4 regions of the Bacillus sp. 05T21 genome follow, and region 3 is predicted to be linked to each of the others. Evidence: riboswitches for the same ligand, from Rfam matches in the RefSeq annotation. Region 3 holds a riboswitch; each other region holds the start of a gene.

Region 1 (5,133 bases), on a different contig from region 3:
TTTCCCCTGTCCATCTCGCTCAGCGGTATTATGTATCACAAACGGAACTTTTTGCCCTCGCTCAGAGAAAAACATACGGAACTTCGATGTAATTTTTAATATTAATTTAACGAAAAAAGATCCTCCATAAATTTCATCCATTTCCCCTTCCCCAATAAAGCTATTTTCCTTTGTTATCGCATATCGTTCCTGCAATTTTGGATGAAGCCTTTTATAAGAATCCCCTAATAATCTTTCATAAATATTAACCATATACTTATCCCTTTCTCGTCCTCTTGCAATTTTTTGCGCTTGGCAAATTAGTGCTATTTATATAACCGACAATCGATAACCCTATTAGAAGAAAATTTAATGTAATCGGATTAAACGGTTGCGTAAAACTAGCGATATTCGTCGATCCTGCCGCTAATGTTAAAACTATCAACAATATAATATGCAATATAAATAGTTTTCGCTTTTGAAATGGCAATAGCCACATAACACCCCATATTATTTCTAAAAATCCAACTATTTTAAGTATAAAAATACTACTTTCATTCGATCCGATTAGTGCAGAAAGCATCTTTACTTCTTCTGAATGAGTAAACATCAATTTCGGTACAATCCCTTGATATAACCATACGAAAGCAAATAAAAAGCAAACTAGCCAATACGTCATCGTTCTTCTAATTAGCAACTTTGGATGAAGTCCCTTTTCTAACCATAATTTTAAAGCATCAAAACTCCATGCTGTCGCCCAACCTAATAGTGGACGAAAAACATATAAATCTATCACATTTCCTATACGACCAAATCTCGTATCATAATCATATTGCGTTTCAAAATGAATATGTTCTTCATTCGGTGTATACTTCCAATAACCACGCCCTATTTGTATAAGTGATAATTGATTGTCTGTCCAAAATTTTAAAGAGGAAATGCGTTCTCCAGTTTCTTTTCTAATTTCACCTATCGATTCCCCTTCTCCGGCTATTTCAAGTCCAAATCCGATCTTTGTTTTATATAAAAACTTCTGTGGTTCTCCCTCTTTTTTTTCTAAATACGAAATTTCAGTAAAACGAGCATCCCATTCTGTATGTATATCAGGCTCTTGTGTATATGCCCATAGTTTCTCCATTGTTGTGTTCATTTTTGTTGCTACATAAATAGGCTTTTTCTTCCCCATCCTTCCACCTCCCATGCGCTATATTTTCAATGTACATGCAATGAATTTATTTTGCTACATTTTTCACAAACTAATTTAATAAAAAGATAGAATTTCAAAAAAATACAAAAAACACTTGATTCCCTGAAAAATTTAAATTATTATAAAACAAATGTTACCAACAACTTCATAAATCATACACTCTCGCCTAAAACGTGAGATAGAGGTTGCAACGCTTATAAGTATTCTAAAGGAGACACAGAGATGTCTATGATTTTAGAGGAAAGGAAGTGTTGCCGAAATTGATAAATTTCTCTGCATTTATCAATTGGGGCTGTTTTCGAATAGAAACAGAACTGTCATATGTACAGACGTGTACGTATGAAGAGCTATCTACAAAAAAGAGATATCATTTTTATGATATTCCTTTTTTGGCGGTTTTTTTATTAGCTCCGTTTTCTGTTTCCCTTTTCCTGTAACAGCACCATCCTCACTTATTTGAGATGGTGTTTTTTGTTTTTCTCTCTGGTAACTACAGGAATATTGGGATTTGTATATGTCCTAACCTATTCTTAAAAATGGACGAAAGAAGGAATTCGTAATGGAAACGATTGTACAAAAATTTGGCGGTACTTCTGTCGGAAGCGTCGAACGCATTCAACATGTAGCAAATTTAATTATTGAAGAATATGAACGAGGACATAGTATTGTCTCTGTCGTTTCAGCAATGGGAAAAAGTACGGATAAACTTGTAGCACTTGCTAACGCTATTACTGAAAATCCAAGTAAACGTGAAATGGATATGCTCCTATCTACAGGAGAACAAGTAACTATTTCATTATTAACAATAGCACTACAAACAAAAGGTTATAACGCAATTTCATTAACAGGATGGCAAGCTGGTATTACGACAGAATCTGTACATAGTAGTGCACGGATTACTGACATTAACACTACTCGTATTCAGTCTTACCTTACTGAAGGCACGATTGTTATAGTAGCTGGTTTCCAAGGAATAAGTGAAGAAAATGAAATTACCACACTTGGCCGCGGTGGCTCCGATACGACTGCTGTCGCATTAGCTGCTGCACTAAAAGCAAAAAAATGTGATATTTATACGGATGTGACCGGCGTATATACGACTGATCCACGAGTTGTACAAGATGCTTATAAATTAGATGAAATTTCTTATGACGAAATGTTAGAGCTTGCCAACCTCGGTGCTGGCGTATTACACCCACGCGCTGTTGAATTTGCTAAAAATCATAATGTAATTTTAGAAGTTCGCTCAAGTATGGAACAAGAAAACGGAACAATTGTAAGGGGAGAATGTAACATGGAACAACAATCAATCGTTAAAGGTATTGCATTTGAGGATAATATTACACGTGTCACAATTAAAGGGTTAGAACAAGGTGCACTTTCAACAGTTTTCTCTACATTAGCAGCAGCACATATTAATGTAGATATTATTATTCAAAGTATTACAAATGAAGGAACTGTTCACCTCTCCTTCTCGATCCATTCTAATGATTTAAGAGAAACATTAGAAGTATTGGAACAAAATCAAGAAGCACTTCACTATGAATCTGTAGAACATGAAAATCATTTAGCAAAAGTATCAATTGTAGGATCTGGTATGGTATCTAACCCAGGAGTTGCTGCGAATATGTTCACTACTTTAAAAGAAGAAGATATTCATATTAAAATGGTAAGTACATCAGAAATTAAAGTATCTGTCGTTATTGACCGTCTTCATTTAGTAACGGGTGTTGAAGCACTTCATCAATCATTTATGGCGAAAATTGAGCCTTTAGTGCAGATGAGTTAATTTCCACCTGTAAAAATTAAAATAAATTATATAAATCTATTTCCTTCCTATATAAATAGAAAGCTGTTTGCATAGTGGAAAGTGAGAAAAAGGTTATTTAGTTTAAAATAAAGTCGTTTAAAAAACAATAAAATTGTTAAAAAATAGAAGCAAGTCATTCTATTCAACAATCGGGCAGTTATCTCCCACCTAACTTCCTCGCATTCGCCGAATTTTGAGGTGGGAGTCTTATTGCCCGCAAATAGCGGGATAAATTTTTACACATAAGGAGATAAAGACTATGGCAAACAACAGATTACTAAGAATGGACAATGTCAGCATCGTTGTAGAATCCCTTGATGACGCAATCTCTTTCTTCGAGGAGATTGGCTTGAACCTCGAAGGGCGAGCGACTGTCGAAGGTGAATGGGCTGGTCGCGTAACCGGACTCGGTTCTCAGTGCGTGGAGATTGCTATGATGGTTACGCCAGATGGTCACAGCCGAATTGAACTTTCGCGATTTCTCACCCCACCTACTATAGCAGATCACCGGACAGCTCCTGTAAACGCCCTCGGTTATCTGCGCGTCATGTTCACCGTCGAAGACATTGACGAAATGGTATCCAGACTTACTAAGCATGGTGCTCAGCTCGTTGGCGAAGTAGTTCAGTATGAGAACTCGTATCGACTCTGCTACATTCGTGGAACCGAAGGAATTTTAATCGGTTTGGCGGAAGAAATCGGTAACAAATAAGTAAGTGATGTTTTATAAAAAGCCTTTACTGAAATATGCATTGCTGAAGTAAAAATATTTGAAGAAAATTCTTATTCAATAAAACTTAGATTTTCAACCCCGTCCTAACTTTAGAACGGGGCTATACTCGTTTGAGCTTTTAAAATTAAATAACTTTATTATCATTTTACACATAGATTTCAAGACTCTATACAAACAGCTTTTTAACATATTACCTATATATAAAAACCGCCATAAAACAATTAAATTATTCGCAATACCTTTTCCTAGGAAATATAACGGACTCTTCTCACTTCTTATCATATATATCTTTCCCTTTAAATAACGAGCGAAATTCATTCAAAATAACTTTCTTCACGTCGGAATAAAAGACCATCATGAATAGCGCAGCCCCTAATAAAATCTCTTGAATTCCTTCGTAATCAATGAAAGCACTCATAATTAGCAAACCAAATCCAATATAAAAACCAAACTCATTCTCTTTCTCAAAATCCTCATCTTCTTCATCAATATGTATTTTCTCTTTAAAGTTTTGATTCCCTTTTATTAATTCATCGAGCGTAACATTGTACATTTCGCTCAATAAAATTAAATAATCAATGTCAGGGTAACTTTTATCATTTTCCCACTTACCCCGATTTTCTTTGCAACATCCTCCTGCGAAAAACCCTTTGACTCTCGTAGTTTTTTTAGCTGTGCTCCTAAGTTCATAACGTCCCCTCCTTTAACAAATTATTACATAAAAGGAGATGAAAAAGAAAGAAACTATTAGTAACACTCACTGTAAACCAGCAGTTTACACAATAAAAAAGGGAGAGTAACTCTATTTTCGAGCCACTCTCCCTCATATTTCTATTAAAACAAATGAATGTTTTCTTTCTTGCAAGCTTCACGTAAATCATCAGGCCATACAGAAGATTGAACTTCACCGATATGTGCTTTACGTAAGAAGTACATACACATTCTTGATTGTCCAATACCACCACCAATTGTTAATGGTAGTACGTCTTCTAAAATACCTTTATGGAAATCATACTCACGTTTGAAGTCTTCACCAGTTTTCGTTAATTGCTCATCAAGTGCTTTACTATCAACACGAATTCCCATTGATGATAATTCGAACGAAGCTTGTAGTACTGGGTGCCAGAATAAAATGTCACCGTTTAATTTCCAATCATCATAATCGGACGCGCGTCCATCGTGCTTTTCACCTGAACGGAGTGCATCACCAATTCCAATAATAAAGACTGCACCGTGTTCTTTCGCAATTGCATGTTCACGATCTTTCGGTGTTAATTCTGGATATTTATCTTCCAGTTCTTGAGAAGTAATGAAAACAATTTCTTCTGGTAAATACTTTCCAAGGAACGGATACTTTTCAAATAAGTGATCTTCTAATTCTTTGAATATTCCATAAATTGTTTG
Region 2 (5,133 bases), on a different contig from region 3:
AGGACGAGAAAAGAGGCTGTTATGTACAGCCTCTTTTCTCGTTAAAATGAAGAAATTCGTTTCTTCGTTTTTGGTACAATAATAAACTTTATCCAAAGTACGCCGATTAGAATAATAATCAAAGCATGTAGTAATTGTCCTGTAGCAATGAGTATAACACTTGAAAATGCAATGAGTTGAATACTTAGCAATATGAAAATTAAGCTGAGAAATTGACTCATTCGTTCTTCAGTATCAATTGGATATAATGCTACAATAATATTTCCCGAAAAATATTTCCACAGAGAACGAAGCTGCATAGAAATCATATATAGGATGATATAAACGATAGCACCTTTTACGTATATATTCGGAACAAAATATAGGATGAAAGCACCGATTACCCCCAAGCGAATATATATACCGAAATAATCATTACCACGTAAAAATGCAAGTGTATGTAAATAGAAGAAAGTAGCTTGTTTTTTATGTAGTAAAGGTTCAATCCAATTTGTAAGCCATTTTCTTTTATTTACTTGCTTATTCAGTTGCGGAACATCGGTGAAAATGCTAGCAAATTGATAGAAACGAACGTCCATTTTTTCTTCTTGTTCGATTATGTAATCCCACGGTATTCGTTTTGTAGGTTGTTTCTTCGTGTATAGAAGCAGGAAAGCAAGAAGTAAGAGTAGTCCGCCTAATACGATCATATTTGCAGTATAAAACAGCATGTAAATGATCAGGGCGTTACAAGCAATGCGAATGATAAACCATATGCTTTTTTCATAACTATCACGCCACATCCAATGTATGTATATGTTCCAGCCCTTTAGAATCATTAAAATTATAAAGATTGTACATAAAAAAGGTACGGTTAATTGTAATGATTGCATGGCAAGCGGTACGATAACAAGGAACATAAATATAAGCGGGAAAAGCTGAATGATGTAATTATATAGAAGAGATTTTTTAAAATAAGATGTTAATTTCTCTTCTAGTGCTAGTAAATAGACAGCATCGGGCTTTTGAATAAATGTACGTATTGGGCATCTCGTTATAATCGCTGTTAAGACGATTGTAATAAGCAATAGAGATATTCCTTTAGAAGGATCCGTTTTAAGAAACTTAGCGTAATAATATGCACCTACACATGAGACGAAGATGAAGCTATATAGTAAACCGTTAATCATACGTGCAAAGTATGTGATGGCATTTTGAATATGTTGTTGAAAGCGAGAGCTCCATAGTGATTCGATTGACATGTTTTTCACCTCTTTTTTCTATTATATATGTTTTGTAAAGTAAAAAACGAGCAAATTGCGTTACGCAACTTGCTCGTTTTTCTTTTCTTTATTTTTTTTCTGATCACGATTCATTAATGGATAGAAGGCAAAGCCAATCCCGAATAAACCAATTCCGAGAAGAAATGTTTTTATATCGGATGCTCCTGTTTTAATAACCCATAGTGCATAGCAAATTGCAATAACTGCGACCACACCATCTATAATTCTTGCCCGTAACTCATTTTTATAAGTTTCACCAGTTGCGACCAGTTTTAACTGGAAGATTGGTGAAACGAGATATGGAATGAGGTAGGCTAAAGTTGATACTGTAATAACGAATGTATAAGCTTCCGCAATGGTTCCAGATAGTGTTGAGAATAAGAACACTTGCGACATAATGTTTGTTAATCGTAATGAGTAAATTGGACTTCCTTTTTTATTTGTTTTTGTAAAGAAGGAAGGGAAGAAACCTTCTTTGGCTGCTTGATAAGGTACTTCAGAGCTTAATAAAATCCAGCCTAATATTGAACCGAATAGGGAAGTAAGAGCAAGTAATGCCATAAGTTTCCCGCCACCATGACCCATTGCAGCGTTTAATGCATCTGCTAATGGACGTTCAGAAGCTTGTAATTTATCAACGTGAAGTACACCCATTGTTAAAATTGTAATTCCTAAGTAAATTGCAACTGTGATAAGTAATCCTGCAACAGTTGCGCGTTTTACCGTTTTTGGAGAGGTAGCTCGGTTTGATAAAAGAACGGCTGATTCAATCCCGATAAATGCCCAAAGCGTTGTAAGAGCCGCTAAATTTACTTGTGAAAGGAGGCCATGTGATACGCCTTCTTTATCGATCATTGGTGTGTACCATTGTCCAAATTTTGAAGCTTCGAACGCAAATAACGTAACAATGATGAATAGAAGGAATCCAGTTACTTTCGTTGTCGTTGCTAGGAAGTTGAGCTTCCCAGCTCCGCTTACACCGTTTGTTAAAATTAAATGTGTGCCCCATAGTAAGACGGAACAAATAGTAAATGTAATGAGCTTTCCAACTTCTATATCGAACGAGCCGATTGAAAATAATAGTCGCGTATCTTTCATAATCGGGAAGAAGAGTGATAAATATCCCGCGAAAGATGTAATGATGGCAACGTTACTTGCCCAGTTTGCAACCCAATATCCCCACACCATGCTGAAACCAGCCATTTTCTTTCTTTTTGGTGTTGAGAATAAAGCATATGCATGACTTTGTGGTCCTGTCGTTAAATCAGGACGACGAATTGCTAAATTACCGAAAACAAGAGCTAGCATTAAAACACCAAATCCTGTTGTTAACCAAGCTAAAGTGACACCGAGTGGGCTTGCTGTTTGTGCCAACGTACTTGGCACCATGAAAATACCAGCGCCAACCATGTTACCGACAACGAAAGCTGTTAGTACCCAAAAGCCCCATTTTTTTTGTTGCATAGAAAATACCTCCAAAGTTAGTATAACCAAGTCAAGCGAGGAGATATGTATGTCTTCCTGATAAGGAAGAGAAGGTCCAAACAAAACAAAAAAAGCACGTAATTTGCCGCTACATGCTTTCTATCTTATAAGAAACCCACGACATACCTCTCGATAGCTCTCCACAAACGAAACGTTTGTGACAGTTCTGCACTTATTAAATGCAGACCCAGCAAGCGTGCATGGTGGACACGACTTACTTCGGCAATCATTCCTTTCTCATTTCTTCATCAATGCCACTACATCTCCTGAAATGATACTTTTAATGATTGCAACCTCTACCTCACCGAGATACGAATGAGGATTTATGTATTAAATTAACATGTTTAAGAGTAACAAATGTATTTTTATACGTCAATGGATATAGTAATAATCAGATTATAGAGAAGAATTTGTTATTAGGTCCTGGAGGATTTTAACTAAAAAACAGCTGACCTAAATATTAGATCAGCTGCTACATATAAGATTATACTAAGTTTAATACAGTTACTTTTTGACGAGTCATAGACTCAAGGCTCTTACGAATACCTTGTGCGCCCATACCTGAACCTTTTACACCGATGAATGGGAAGTGGTCAGGGCCGCGCTCTGTGCGTCCGTTAATTTGAACAGAACCAGTGTCGATTTTGTTAGCAATTGCAAATGCTTTGTTAATGTCTTTTGTGAAGACACTTGCTTGCAGACCGAACTCTGATTTGTTAGCAATTTCAATCGCTTGTTCGTCAGAAGAAACACGGATGATTGGAAGGATTGGGCCAAATGGCTCTTCCCAAGCAACTTTCATTTCTTCTGTTACGTTGTCGATTAATGTTGGGTAAATTAGGTTGCGCTCACGTTTGTTACCGATAACGATTGTTGCACCTTTTTCAGCAGCATCGTCAATTAAACCTTGAACGAAGTCAGCAGATTTGTCGTCGATTAATGGAACGATTGTGCTGTTTTGTTCTGGAGATCCAACTGATAGTTCAGCTACTTGCTCTTTTAATAAGCCAGCTAGTTCGTCTGCTACATTTTCATGTACAAGTACACGCTTAATAGCTGTACAACGTTGACCTGAGTAAGAGAATGCACCGCTTACGATATGCTTTGCAGCTTCTTGTAAGTCTGCATCTTCACAAACGATACCAGGATCTTTACCACCAAGTTCTAATACAAGTGGAATCATCGCAGCTTTTTTCGCTAAATGTTTACCTGTATTTGTACCACCTGTGAACGATACCATATTTACGCCAGGATGTTCTACTAAGTAGTCACCAATTACAGAACCGCGTCCTGTAGCTACATTTACAAGACCTTTTGGAAGGCCAGCTTTATGAAGTGCTTCAACCATTTTAACACCGCTAATTGCACCTTGAGTTGCTGGTTTGAAGATAACAGCGTTACCCATAATAAGTGCTGGTGCAAGTTTTGCAGCAGATAAGTTTACTGGGTAGTTAAATGGTGCAATTGCTAATACAACACCAAGTGGTGCGCGCTGAATAATCGCAAGTTTAGATTTAGATCCACCAGGGAAGCTATCACCCATCATGCTTTCACCGTGCATGTGAAGTGCTTCGTCAACTGTGTAACGAATTAAGTCAGCTGTACGAACGACTTCTTTTTGCGCATCTTTATAGCCTTTACCGACTTCTTTCATAATGATATCGGCAATTTCATCTTGCATATTTACGAGCTCATCAGCCCATTTATATAAATATTTTGCGCGATCTTGTAGAGAAGCTTCAGCCCATGATTTTTGAGCTTCTTTTGCAGATGCAATTGCTTCATCTACTTCTCCTTGAGTAATTGCTTGTACTTGCCCAATTACTTCGTGTAAGTATGGAGATGGAATGTCGATTGTTTGACCTGAAGAGCTTTCTCTCCATTCTCCGTTTAAATAAAATTTGTACGTATTGCTAGTTGTCATGATTAGTCCTCCTAAAATAGCAACTTGTAAGAGTGAGTATAAGGTGATTGTAGGTGGTTTGATAATATTTTTCAAATGAAATGTTTGTGAAAACGATTTCTTACTATTTTTTTATTTTGTATGCCCTTTCTTACAGAAGATTCTCTTATTTCAAGCTGAATTATAAGCAGAATGCATCACTTTTATTTTTTGTGATAAAAAATTATTTTATTCTAAAGCGAAAAAAATAATTGACAGAATACTCAATAAAGTTGTAAGATTATAAATGGAAAATAAATGAAGGGGGTGTGCGTAATGATTGTAATCGTAAATGTAATGGGCTTAGCTCTGTTAAATGGCGGAAAACATTCATATCATTACGCAACCCGTGCGGATATATAGGACCTTTTTGTCTTATGAGAAGCGTACGTTGCGTATATCGTAACGTACGCTTTTATGCATTCTATTGCATATCGTCAAAGC
Region 3 (5,133 bases):
AAAGCATTACTAGTTTTTAAAGAGAATACAGTATCGGATGAATATATAATGGCACTTGATTGGCAACATGAATGTTACTGGGTAAATCCACATTTAAAGTTCGATAGAAATGAATTTGATGAGTGGACAATCCCGATTTTTCCAAATGGAGATTACTATTTCTTTATTCAGAAGGACTTTAAGTGGGGGTATTTAGGTCACCCTTGGGAGAAGAGTATAACGATATTTGGAAAAGGACTGATAGAGAGCTTTGAACAAAATAAGCCAAAAATGTTTCAAAATATTTCACGGCAGGGATAATGTTTTAAAGAGAAAAAATGCTTATACTTCATTTTTGAAGCATAAGCGTTTTTGTTTAAAATACTTAAAAACAAAAATCTTTTGGTAAAGTGCCATTTTTTATCATCGTTCTTAATCCATGTTTCATAATCCAAGGATTAACAGGATGATTTTTATCGAGTAATTGTTGCAACCATTGAAAAACGAGTTCGCTATCTTCTTTCGTAATATCATTAATGTGATTGGCTACAGATTTTTGAACATACTTAGAAGGGTCATTCATTAATGGCTCAAGAAGCTTTAAATTATTTCTGAAGTCACCTTTCAGAGCTCCTATTTTTTTTGCCCAAGGAAGTCTTGGTCTAGTACCTTCTGAAACTAATCTCCTAATGTGGCTGTTTTCATCACGTAACCATTGCTGCAATATGTCCAAGGTTCCTTCATGGTATTTTTCAAGATAAGGACGAATGGCATATTCAGCAGTATTTCTCTTTGTTATTTCATACATTGCGTGGAACGAGGATTCAAAATCGTTAAGCCCATATTTTTCAACGTATTTTGCAATAGGCATGTACATGTATCCGTTTGTAAATGTACCTACTTCTGTTGTATTTTCTGGTCCCAATGTTTTCAGTAATATATGTATTGCTTCATTAAAATCTTTTTGTAATGCATTGTGTAATTCATCTGCTATTACTTCTACACGTTGTTTTAACTCTAAATTTTCAACTTTACATGTTACAGAATCTACAAAGCTTTTTTTAGAGAAATTAGGATCATGTTTAGAAATAGAATCAGCCATTTTTTCTGCTAATTCTTCGTTAAATAAAAATTTTAATGGAACGTATTTACCCATTTTTTCACCTCAGTGGTCAAATAAAAACAATTTTTATTTTTTAACCGACAAGCCATAAACTAGAGTCTCACTAGGAGTCGTAATACTAAAACCAGTCGTCTTATAATCAAGTTTTAATGTACCACCAGTGTAGTCTTTCGTGAATGAGTCCATTTGTACAATAAGCATTTCATCTTCATATACAACATCATCCGCATTATATGTATCCCAAATTAAATCAACATCAACGAAAATGCTGCAAGAGTTTGTCATTGTTCCTCTAATGCGAATGATCTTTTTGTCTTCACGTTCTAGTCTATGTATAGCTGCTATTGCTTCATCAGTAATACGAATGTTCATGTAATCCCAACCTTTAAGTGTATTTACTTTATTATTGCAAAAACAGAAGGAATAGGGAAGTAAAGAGGATTGTAATAAAAAACGAGCAAACAAATTTGTTTGCTCGTTTTGCTATACTCTATTTCAGTTCACATTTATCAAGTGGAATGACTTTCGTTTTCTTAGTAAATTTATATCCTAACCATAGTACTAAGAAGAGTGGTAAACCGATGTAAGAAACAAGTACACCGTTCCAGTCGATAGATGCTCCCGTAAATGCTCCGTAGTTTTGACCTAAAATAACGATAACACAAAGTGTAAATGCAAAGATTGGACCGAACGGGAACCATTTTGCTCTGTATGGTAAATCTTTTAAATCTTTTCCTTGGGCAACATAAGCTTTTCGGAAACGGTAATGACTAATAGCAATCCCTACCCAAGCAATAAATCCTGACATCCCAGAAGCATTTAATAACCAAATGTATACAACACCGTCACCGAATAAAGAAGCGATGAAAGCGACGCTACCAACTACTGATGTTGCGATTAATGCGTTAACAGGGACACCACGGCTATCTAATTTGCCTAAGAATTTAGGTGCTTTTCCTTGGCGAGCTAAATCCCAAAGCATACGAGTTGATGCATACATTCCAGAGTTACCAGCAGAAAGTACTGCAGTTAAAATAACAGCGTTCATAACAGAAGCAGCGAAGGCAACGCCCGCTTTTTCAAATACTAGTGTAAATGGACTTACTGTAACATCACTTGCTGCAAGGCTTTCAGTCGTATAAGGAATTAATAAACCGATAACGAGAATTGCTAAAATGTAGAATAATAAAATGCGCCAAAAGATAGAACGAATTGCTTTCGGAATATTACGTTCTGGATCAGCAGTTTCACCAGCAGCTACTCCTAATAATTCAGTTCCTTGGAATGAGAAACCAGCAGCCATAAATACACCGATAATTGCCATGATGCCGCCATTAAATGGTGCATCTGCAACAGTGAAGTTTTTAAAGCCGACAGATTCGCCGCCCATAATTCCAAAAATCATCATAAAACCGACAATTAAAAAGATAATAATAGTAACTACTTTAATAAGTGCGAACCAATATTCAGATTCACCAAAACCTTTAACAGATAAATAGTTTAAGAGAAAAATAATAGCTAAACAAAGTCCACTCCAAATAAGAGAAGGGGTATCTGGGAACCAAAATTTCATAATTAATGTTACGGCCGCTAGTTCAGCTGCAATCGTAATCGCCCAGTTATACCAATAGTTCCATCCAAGTGCAAAGCCAAGTGATGGATCAACAAATTTTGTTGCATAAGTGCTAAAAGATCCAGTAACAGGCATGTAAGCTGCGAGTTCGGCTAAGCTTGTCATTAAAAAATAAACCATAATTCCAATTGCGGCATATGCGACTAATGCACCGCCAGGACCAGCTGAATGGATAACACCACCACTGGCAAGAAATAATCCGGTACCGATTGTACCACCGAGAGAAATCATCGTAAGGTGACGAGATTTTAATCCGCGTTTTAATTCACCTTGTCCTTGTGTAGTTTGCGTTTTAGAGGTAGATTGATTTGTTGCGCTATTCATGTTCAACACTCCTTTTCTTGTAGGTTAGGAAGGAGCGGGGGAGAAAAATACAAAAAACCGCCAAAGGAATTAGGCGGAACGTTTCACAAATAACCACCCCATCATACCCTTCCGTTAAGATAGCACACCACGTTTACACGGTAATTTTGTAAACGTGACAGTTCTGTTCCTTTCGGAGACAGCCCCAGCTCATATTTCCAGAGAAGAAATATAAACTTCGGCAACTTTTCCTTTCAAACGGAGTCAGTGACATTCGCTGTGTCTCGTCCATTTTACTTTTAAAAGTCGCAACCTCTACCTCATCGGATTGATGAGGATTTATATATTGCTAAGATATTTAATATATGGCAATTGTAATGACTTTCTGAATATATTGCAAGGAATTTTGTTAGGAAAAGTCAAAAAATATCGGTTATTGTATAGGAAACGCTTGCATAACTCCACCCGAACCTACTATTATGTAGCAATAAGCAAAGAAAAAATTGTTATACAAATGTTTCGCAAAAAATATTGAAAAATCCTTTAAAATTAAAAGAAAATTCAGAAAATATAATTCGACATAACTATTAAAAGGGGATTATTCCTTAAATTCGTTTCAAAGAATAAGTATAAATCTGATAAATAGAATGAATATTCTTTTTATTTCTGATAAAATTGAGGTATTGTTTAATTGAAAAGGGGATATCATTATGAAATTAGAAACGGAAAGATTATATATAGTACCGTGTACAGAAGAATGGATTCAAATTGCGGATAATCAAGGATACAATAGTGGTCCGCATATTGTAGGACATATAGAAAATATGAAACGAGATGCGGCTTCATTACCGTGGGGACCGTGGTATGTTATTCGGAAAGAGGATGATGTTGTTCTAGGTGATATAGGATTTAAAGGGAAACCGAATGAGCAACATACGGTAGAAATTGGTTACGGATTTATTGAGAAATATTGGAATAAAGGGTATGCAACAGAAGCAGTTAGTGAATTAATGAAATGGGCTTTTCAAACAGGGGAAGTGGAAACGATTATAGCGGAGACACTCCTTGATAATTATAGCTCTATTCGTGTCTTAGAGAAATTACATATGAAAAGAGTAAATAGTACTGAAACGATGGTCAATTGGAAAATAGAAAAATAAAAAATACCGCTCGAAGTAAATCGGGCGGTATTATTATTAATTATGGTAGCATTTGTTTTTGATCTTTCGGATAGCCGGCTGTCGATACGTTAGAACGATTGGAATGATTACGAACAGCAATAAAAATAGATATAATAACGACAAGACCAACTGCAACGTAAGAAAGTGAAATAATAGTTGGATCTACTTTAAATGTAGTAAGCAGTGTACGTATATTCGTAAAGATAATAAGTCCGCCAACGAGTACGCCAAGTAAATGAGAAGGAACGATGCGTACTAACCATGCGGCGATTGGTGCGGCAACAATACCACCAAGCATGAGGGCAAATACCCAAACCCAGCTTACTTGTTCCCAGCCAAGTGAAATGAAAAAGCCAATCGTTGCAGCGAGTGAAACAGGAAATTCACTCGTATCTACAGATCCAATAACTTTTCTAGCTTCATTTCCTCTTGCAAGAAGAACAGGTGTCGTAATCGGCCCCCAACCACCGCCGCCAGTTGAATCGACGAATCCAGCGAATAAGCCAAGTGGTACAAGTTGTTTAGCAGACATACGCTTATTTGAAGAAACAATTTGTTTTTGAATGATGAATCGTAATAAAATATAAACCCCTAAAGTAAATAAAAATATGGAAATGTACGGTTTAATTACATCACCAGGTAAATTGCTTAAAAAACATGCCCCAATAAATGCGCCAATTGCTCCTGGTAATGTAAGTCTGGAAACTGTATATTTATCAACGTTTCCAAATTTGATATGAGATGCACCAGAAGCGGCGGTTGTAACGACTTCAGCTAAATGAACTGATGCGGAAGCTACAGCTGGTGCGATACCAAACATTAATAATAGTGAGGTAGACGTTACCCCGTACGCCATACCAAGTGCGCCATCAATCAATTGAGCGAAAAATCCAATAATAGCAAAGACAATTAAT
Region 4 (5,133 bases), on a different contig from region 3:
AATTAGTGTATGAAAGTTTACTTATTTTATCATACCATAAATTTCTTTCTCATACGAAAAAAATTCCCAATTTGTGAAAGATTGTATAGAAGAGAAATTTGAAAAATAAGTAAAAAAAGGAAGCAACTTTTGCAAAGTTGCTTCCTACACTATTCAAATTTCGTTGTCATCGTTCCGGTTTTATATCGATTGTTAGGATCAAATCGTAATAAATCTCCATAAATGAGTTTGTCGGATAATTTTAATTCTGTTTTTGCTTTTTCAATATAAGGCTGACATAGTGTTAAATCAGCTTCTTCACCTGTGCTTCTTTTATAGCACATATTTTTTGTATAAACATAATCTTCCGAAACAAAACTGCCGTCCCGCATTACCATAAGAGGGTCTTTTTCTTTCGTAAATAAGTCTGTTCCAAATTCTACGGATTGATTTGTTTTAATACCAAGTAAATGAAGTAACGTTGGTTTAATATCAATTTGACCAGATACTTTAGAGATGACCTTTCCTTCTTGGCCAGGCACATGAATAATGAGAGGGACGCGTTGTAATTGCATAGAATCAAACGGTGTAATAGCGTCTTTCCCAAGGAACTGAGCCATAGCTGCATTATGGTTTTCAGAAATGCCGTAATGATCACCATAAATGACAATAACGGAATTATCATATAGTCCTTCGTCTTTCAATTGTTTAATAAATAATTTAAGAGCTTCATCCGTGTAACGAACGGTTGGGAAGTAGCGATTTAAAACACCACTTTCGGAATTAAATTCATCAACATATTGATCTTCTGGATTTAGAAGAAATGGAAAATGATTTGTTAAAGTAATAAATTTCGTATAGAACGGTTGTGGTAAAGATTTTAACTTTGGAATAGATTGCTCAAAGAACTCTTTATCTTTTAATCCCCAACCGACAGACATTTGTTCCGTTCCTACGTAATCATTTAAATTAAAGTAACGATCATATCCAAGCGCAGGATACATTACGTCACGATTCCAAAACGTTTTATCGTTTGAATGGAAGACAGCAGAAGAATATCCGTATTTCTTTAATTGTTCTGGTGTGGCAGTGTATTCATTTGTTGCATGAGTAAAGAATACAGAACCACGGTCTAACGGATAAAGGGAATTTTCAACGATAAATTCAGCATCAGAAGTTTTACCTTGTCCCGTTTGATGATAGAAGTTATCGAAGTAAAAACTATCTTTTATAAACTCATTTAAAAATGGAGTAATCTCTTTTCCATTTATTTTTTTATTAATAACAAAACTTTGTGTAGATTCCATTGAAATTAAAATTACATTTTTACCTTTTGCAGCTCCAAATAAGTTTTTATCAACTTGCTTATCTTTTGAGTCTGTATAGTTTTTAATTTCAGAGAATCCATCGCCACTTGCAAATACACGTTCAGCCGAAGATTTAGATTGAAGTGTAATATCAAATAGATGATATGTGTATAAACCTAGATTTTTCACGACAGTTTGACGATCAAACGAGCGTGAGAACATTTGTGGTTTATATATAACTGAAACAACAATTTGTAGTGCTAATAATACTGTTACACCGCTAAAGAAAGTTCGCTTCTCAGAGCGAGAAAGGGGTGTTTTATCACCAAATGATGGGAATTTACGCGAAATAAACATTAAAATAATTGCGTCTGCAAATAAAAGTAATGTTTTATACGTAAAGAGTTCTTTTATACTCGTCCCTAAGTCAGCCATATTATTTGTTTGGAATAAAACAGGGAAAGTAACAAAATCGTTATAGAACCCGTAAAACATTGCATTTCCAAATAAAATAAATGACAGTATAAAACTAATTACAATAATAATTCGGTTTCGGTACTTAGATGCAAGTAAAGCGAAACCAAAAAATAAAAGTAACGAAGCTAGTGGGTTAATAAAAAGCATAAACTCTTCAAAGAAGTTATCAATTCTAATATCAAATGCTAGCTTGTACACAATATATGTTTTTATCCATAATAAAACGACTGCAACTAGTGCAAATCGCAGTTTTGGAAACAGATTTTGTAGCATAATATACTCCTCTCCTAAAAGCATGACGGTTCTTGTGAGCCGGTTTGATTAGCGCCTCATTTTATATATACGAACAGTCCTTTGTTATTATGTTTATTATACTATGAGTATCATTATACGAAAATAAAAGAGAGTTGTGGGCTTTTTTATAATAATTGAGTAGAAAAAGGGCAGTGGGAGACAATAAAACGGAGTTTCTATGTATGATAATTATCGTGCGCAAAAAGAATCGAGTAATAAAACGGAGGTTATAATGCGAAAATTATTATATTTTATAGTATGCAGTAGTGTTATACTTTTTGCTTCACCGAGTGTGTCGGTAGCACAATATGATGCACCCCTTATGGAAGATGCCCTTTATTCTGTTTTATTTCCAAAAATAAATAAGGCAATTGAAAAACAATATGGGAGCTTGAAGCCTTATCAATGTCCTAAAATTATTAGTTTAAAAAAAGTGTATAGTGGTACATATTTATTTCAAGCGAGTATTGAAGTAACGAAGTATGAACAGGTTGGTGGGAAAATTGTTCCACCATTTGAGAAGGTAACGATTACATTTAATAACGAAGAGGGCGAATGGGAAGTGACAAAGGTTTCAGTAAAGCGCTTACCAAATGATACAAAATTAAACTGTAAAAAAACAATATAAAAAATTGTTTGACAAATAAAATGGTCCTTTGGTATTGTTAATAGCAACAATTAGATGTTTGAAAATTAAATAGACTTACCTCATCTACTCTCAAAGGTAGAGGCCGCGATAGGAAAGAGTAAGCTATGGGAGATTTAGTGGAATCTGTGATCATAGGTTGAAAGGGACTATTGCCGAAATATAAGAATAACCATCTTATTCATATATTGGGACTGCATTGAATAAATGTAGTACTGTCATAAGATTTATTTTATGAAGAGCTATTTGGAGATGTTGATGCGGTTTCTTATTTTGAGAAGATAACAACTCGTTTATTTTTTCAATATATATTTTTCCTAATAAGAAACGCGTGTGAACATTGTTCCGCGCGTTTTTTGTCTATCTAAAAGCGTGCTGCAATGAATAGAAGATTGGGGTTATGAGTTTTAGAGGAAATAAGGGAGGAATTTAAATGTATTTACACGGCACAAGCCGAATCAATGGGCAAGGACACTTAGAAATTGGTGGGTGCGATACGACGCAGCTAGCAAAACAATACGGAACACCACTTTATGTATACGATGAAGAGTCTATTCGAGGAAAGTGCCGCGCGTTTCATCGTGCTTTTAAAGAAAGTGGTTTCTCTTATCAAGTAGCATATGCAAGCAAGGCGTTCTTGTGCATGGAGATGTGCCGAGTAGCTCGTGAAGAGAATATGTCTTTAGATGTTGTTTCTGGAGGAGAATTATATACTGCGCTCCAAGCTGGTTTTCCGGCATCGCGTATTCATTTTCACGGAAATAATAAAACAGAAGAAGAAATGATTATGGCTCTTCAGGCGAATATCGGTTGTTTTGTAGTAGATAATTTCTTAGAATTAGAAATCTTGCACGATTTAGCAATGCAACATGGGAAATTTGTGAACATATTAATCCGTGTAACGCCTGGAGTAGAGGCACATACACACGAATATATAACAACAGGTCAAGAGGATTCGAAATTTGGATTTGGTGTTTCAAATGGTCAAGCGATGCAAGCAATTGAGCTTGCCTTGCAAAAATCAAATTATAATGTGCTAGGAATTCACTCGCACATCGGATCACAAATATTTGAAACGGCTGGATTTGTTCGAGCAATTGAAGTACTCCGCCAATTTTTAGAAGAAGTGAGAGAGCGAACACATTATGTGATGAAAGTATTAAATGTGGGCGGAGGTTTCGGTATACGTTATACGGATTCAGATACACCGTTAACACTTGAAACGTATGTGCACGCTGTAACAAGTACGATAAGAGAACAATTTACATTATGTGAATATCCGCTTCCAGAAGTATGGATTGAACCAGGTCGTAGTATCGTAGGTGATGCGGGAACAACACTTTATACAGTCGGAGCGGTGAAAGAGATTCCTGGCATTCGGAAATATGTTTCAGTCGATGGTGGAATGACAGATAATTTAAGACCAGCTCTATACGGAGCCCGTTATGAGGCGATGTTGGCGAATCGAGGGAATGATGAGAATGAGGAACTCGTTTCGATTGCTGGGAAATGCTGTGAAAGTGGAGATATGCTGATTTGGGATATTAACTTACCGCAAGTTGCTTCTTCTGATTTACTAGCAATTTCTTGTACGGGGGCATATGGGTACTCGATGGCGAATAATTATAATCGTATTCGTAGACCAGCTGTCGTCTTTGCAAAAGGCGGGACGTCACAAATTGTCGTAGAACGTGAAACATATGAAAATATCATTGGGAACGATCGCATACGTATTAAAGAGCTGGTGTGAATGAGAAAGAAGGAGTTGTCTAGTAAAGGCAACTCCTTTTAAAAAAAGAAAAATAATTAAATATATCGGAAAACTAGGATTGAAAAAAATCAGAATTGTGATAAAATACAAATACAAAGCTTATCAAGAGAAGCTGAGGGAACTGGCCCTACGAAGCTCGGCAACCTGCTTATAGAAAGCAAGGTGCTAAATCCAGCAAAATGGAATCCATTTTGAAAGATAAGGTAAAATATATTACCGAACAGTCTTTTCGAAATGGGAAAGATTTTTTTTTGAATAAAAAGGGGGGCTGTTTGCGTGAGCGTACGGGAGCATTTTGATGAAGTATCTGAGAAAATTCAAGCGATGCTTGCTGATATGAAATATGGTTCCATTACAATTGTTGTGCAAGATGGAAAAGTGATTCAATTAGAAAAAAGTGAAAAGGTTCGTTTAAAGTAAAAAGCGCTGACTAGAAAAACTAGAGGCGGTTTTAATCTATTTTTAATAGGTTAAAGCCGTCTTTTTGCTTTTACAGGGGGAAAAAACATGTTGACGTACGAAACGTGGAAAGAAAATAGTGTTTCATTTTCTAAAGAAGATGAAACGAAAGGCGCGCTATCAGTATTAAGTTGGGCTTATAACGAATATAAAGATGAAATTGTATATGCATGTAGCTTTGGGGTGGAGGGAATGGCTTT

What was found. Region 3 has a riboswitch for lysine ahead of AC1DKZ_RS09510 (amino acid permease). Riboswitches for the same ligand answer to the same signal wherever they lie in the genome.
Region 1: another riboswitch for lysine. It lies ahead of AC1DKZ_RS27190 (aspartate kinase); the one in region 3 lies ahead of AC1DKZ_RS09510 (amino acid permease).
Region 2: another riboswitch for lysine. It lies ahead of AC1DKZ_RS22385 (amino acid permease); the one in region 3 lies ahead of AC1DKZ_RS09510 (amino acid permease).
Region 4: another riboswitch for lysine. It lies ahead of lysA (diaminopimelate decarboxylase); the one in region 3 lies ahead of AC1DKZ_RS09510 (amino acid permease).

The regions. Positions count from the first base shown of each region.
Region 1 covers NZ_JBFTMD010000026.1:39,006-44,138, reverse strand. The annotation lists gene AC1DKZ_RS27200 (DUF4166 domain-containing protein) at 1-252, opposite strand, end outside; gene AC1DKZ_RS27195 (DoxX-like family protein) at 257-1,165, opposite strand; lysine riboswitch at 1,358-1,544, shown strand; gene AC1DKZ_RS27190 (aspartate kinase) at 1,746-2,975, shown strand; gene AC1DKZ_RS27185 (VOC family protein) at 3,256-3,708, shown strand; partial or broken gene AC1DKZ_RS27180 (helix-turn-helix domain-containing protein) at 3,998-4,419, opposite strand; gene asnA (aspartate--ammonia ligase) at 4,564-5,133, opposite strand, start outside.
Region 2 covers NZ_JBFTMD010000015.1:108,140-113,272, forward strand. The annotation lists gene AC1DKZ_RS22380 (ABC transporter permease) at 42-1,241, opposite strand; gene AC1DKZ_RS22385 (amino acid permease) at 1,302-2,726, opposite strand; lysine riboswitch at 2,873-3,054, opposite strand; gene gapN (NADP-dependent glyceraldehyde-3-phosphate dehydrogenase) at 3,232-4,671, opposite strand.
Region 3 covers NZ_JBFTMD010000003.1:176,657-181,789, forward strand. The annotation lists gene AC1DKZ_RS09495 (DUF2716 domain-containing protein) at 1-300, shown strand, start outside; gene AC1DKZ_RS09500 (DNA alkylation repair protein) at 365-1,135, opposite strand; gene AC1DKZ_RS09505 (iron-sulfur cluster biosynthesis family protein) at 1,169-1,474, opposite strand; gene AC1DKZ_RS09510 (amino acid permease) at 1,593-3,059, opposite strand; lysine riboswitch at 3,172-3,364, opposite strand; gene AC1DKZ_RS09515 (GNAT family N-acetyltransferase) at 3,749-4,198, shown strand; gene AC1DKZ_RS09520 (sulfite exporter TauE/SafE family protein) at 4,239-5,133, opposite strand, start outside.
Region 4 covers NZ_JBFTMD010000002.1:240,961-246,093, reverse strand. The annotation lists gene AC1DKZ_RS06165 (LTA synthase family protein) at 150-2,036, opposite strand; gene AC1DKZ_RS06160 (DUF3888 domain-containing protein) at 2,290-2,685, shown strand; lysine riboswitch at 2,775-2,956, shown strand; gene lysA (diaminopimelate decarboxylase) at 3,137-4,453, shown strand; SAM riboswitch class I at 4,571-4,679, shown strand; gene AC1DKZ_RS06150 (YezD family protein) at 4,751-4,894, shown strand; gene AC1DKZ_RS06145 (phosphoadenylyl-sulfate reductase) at 4,982-5,133, shown strand, end outside.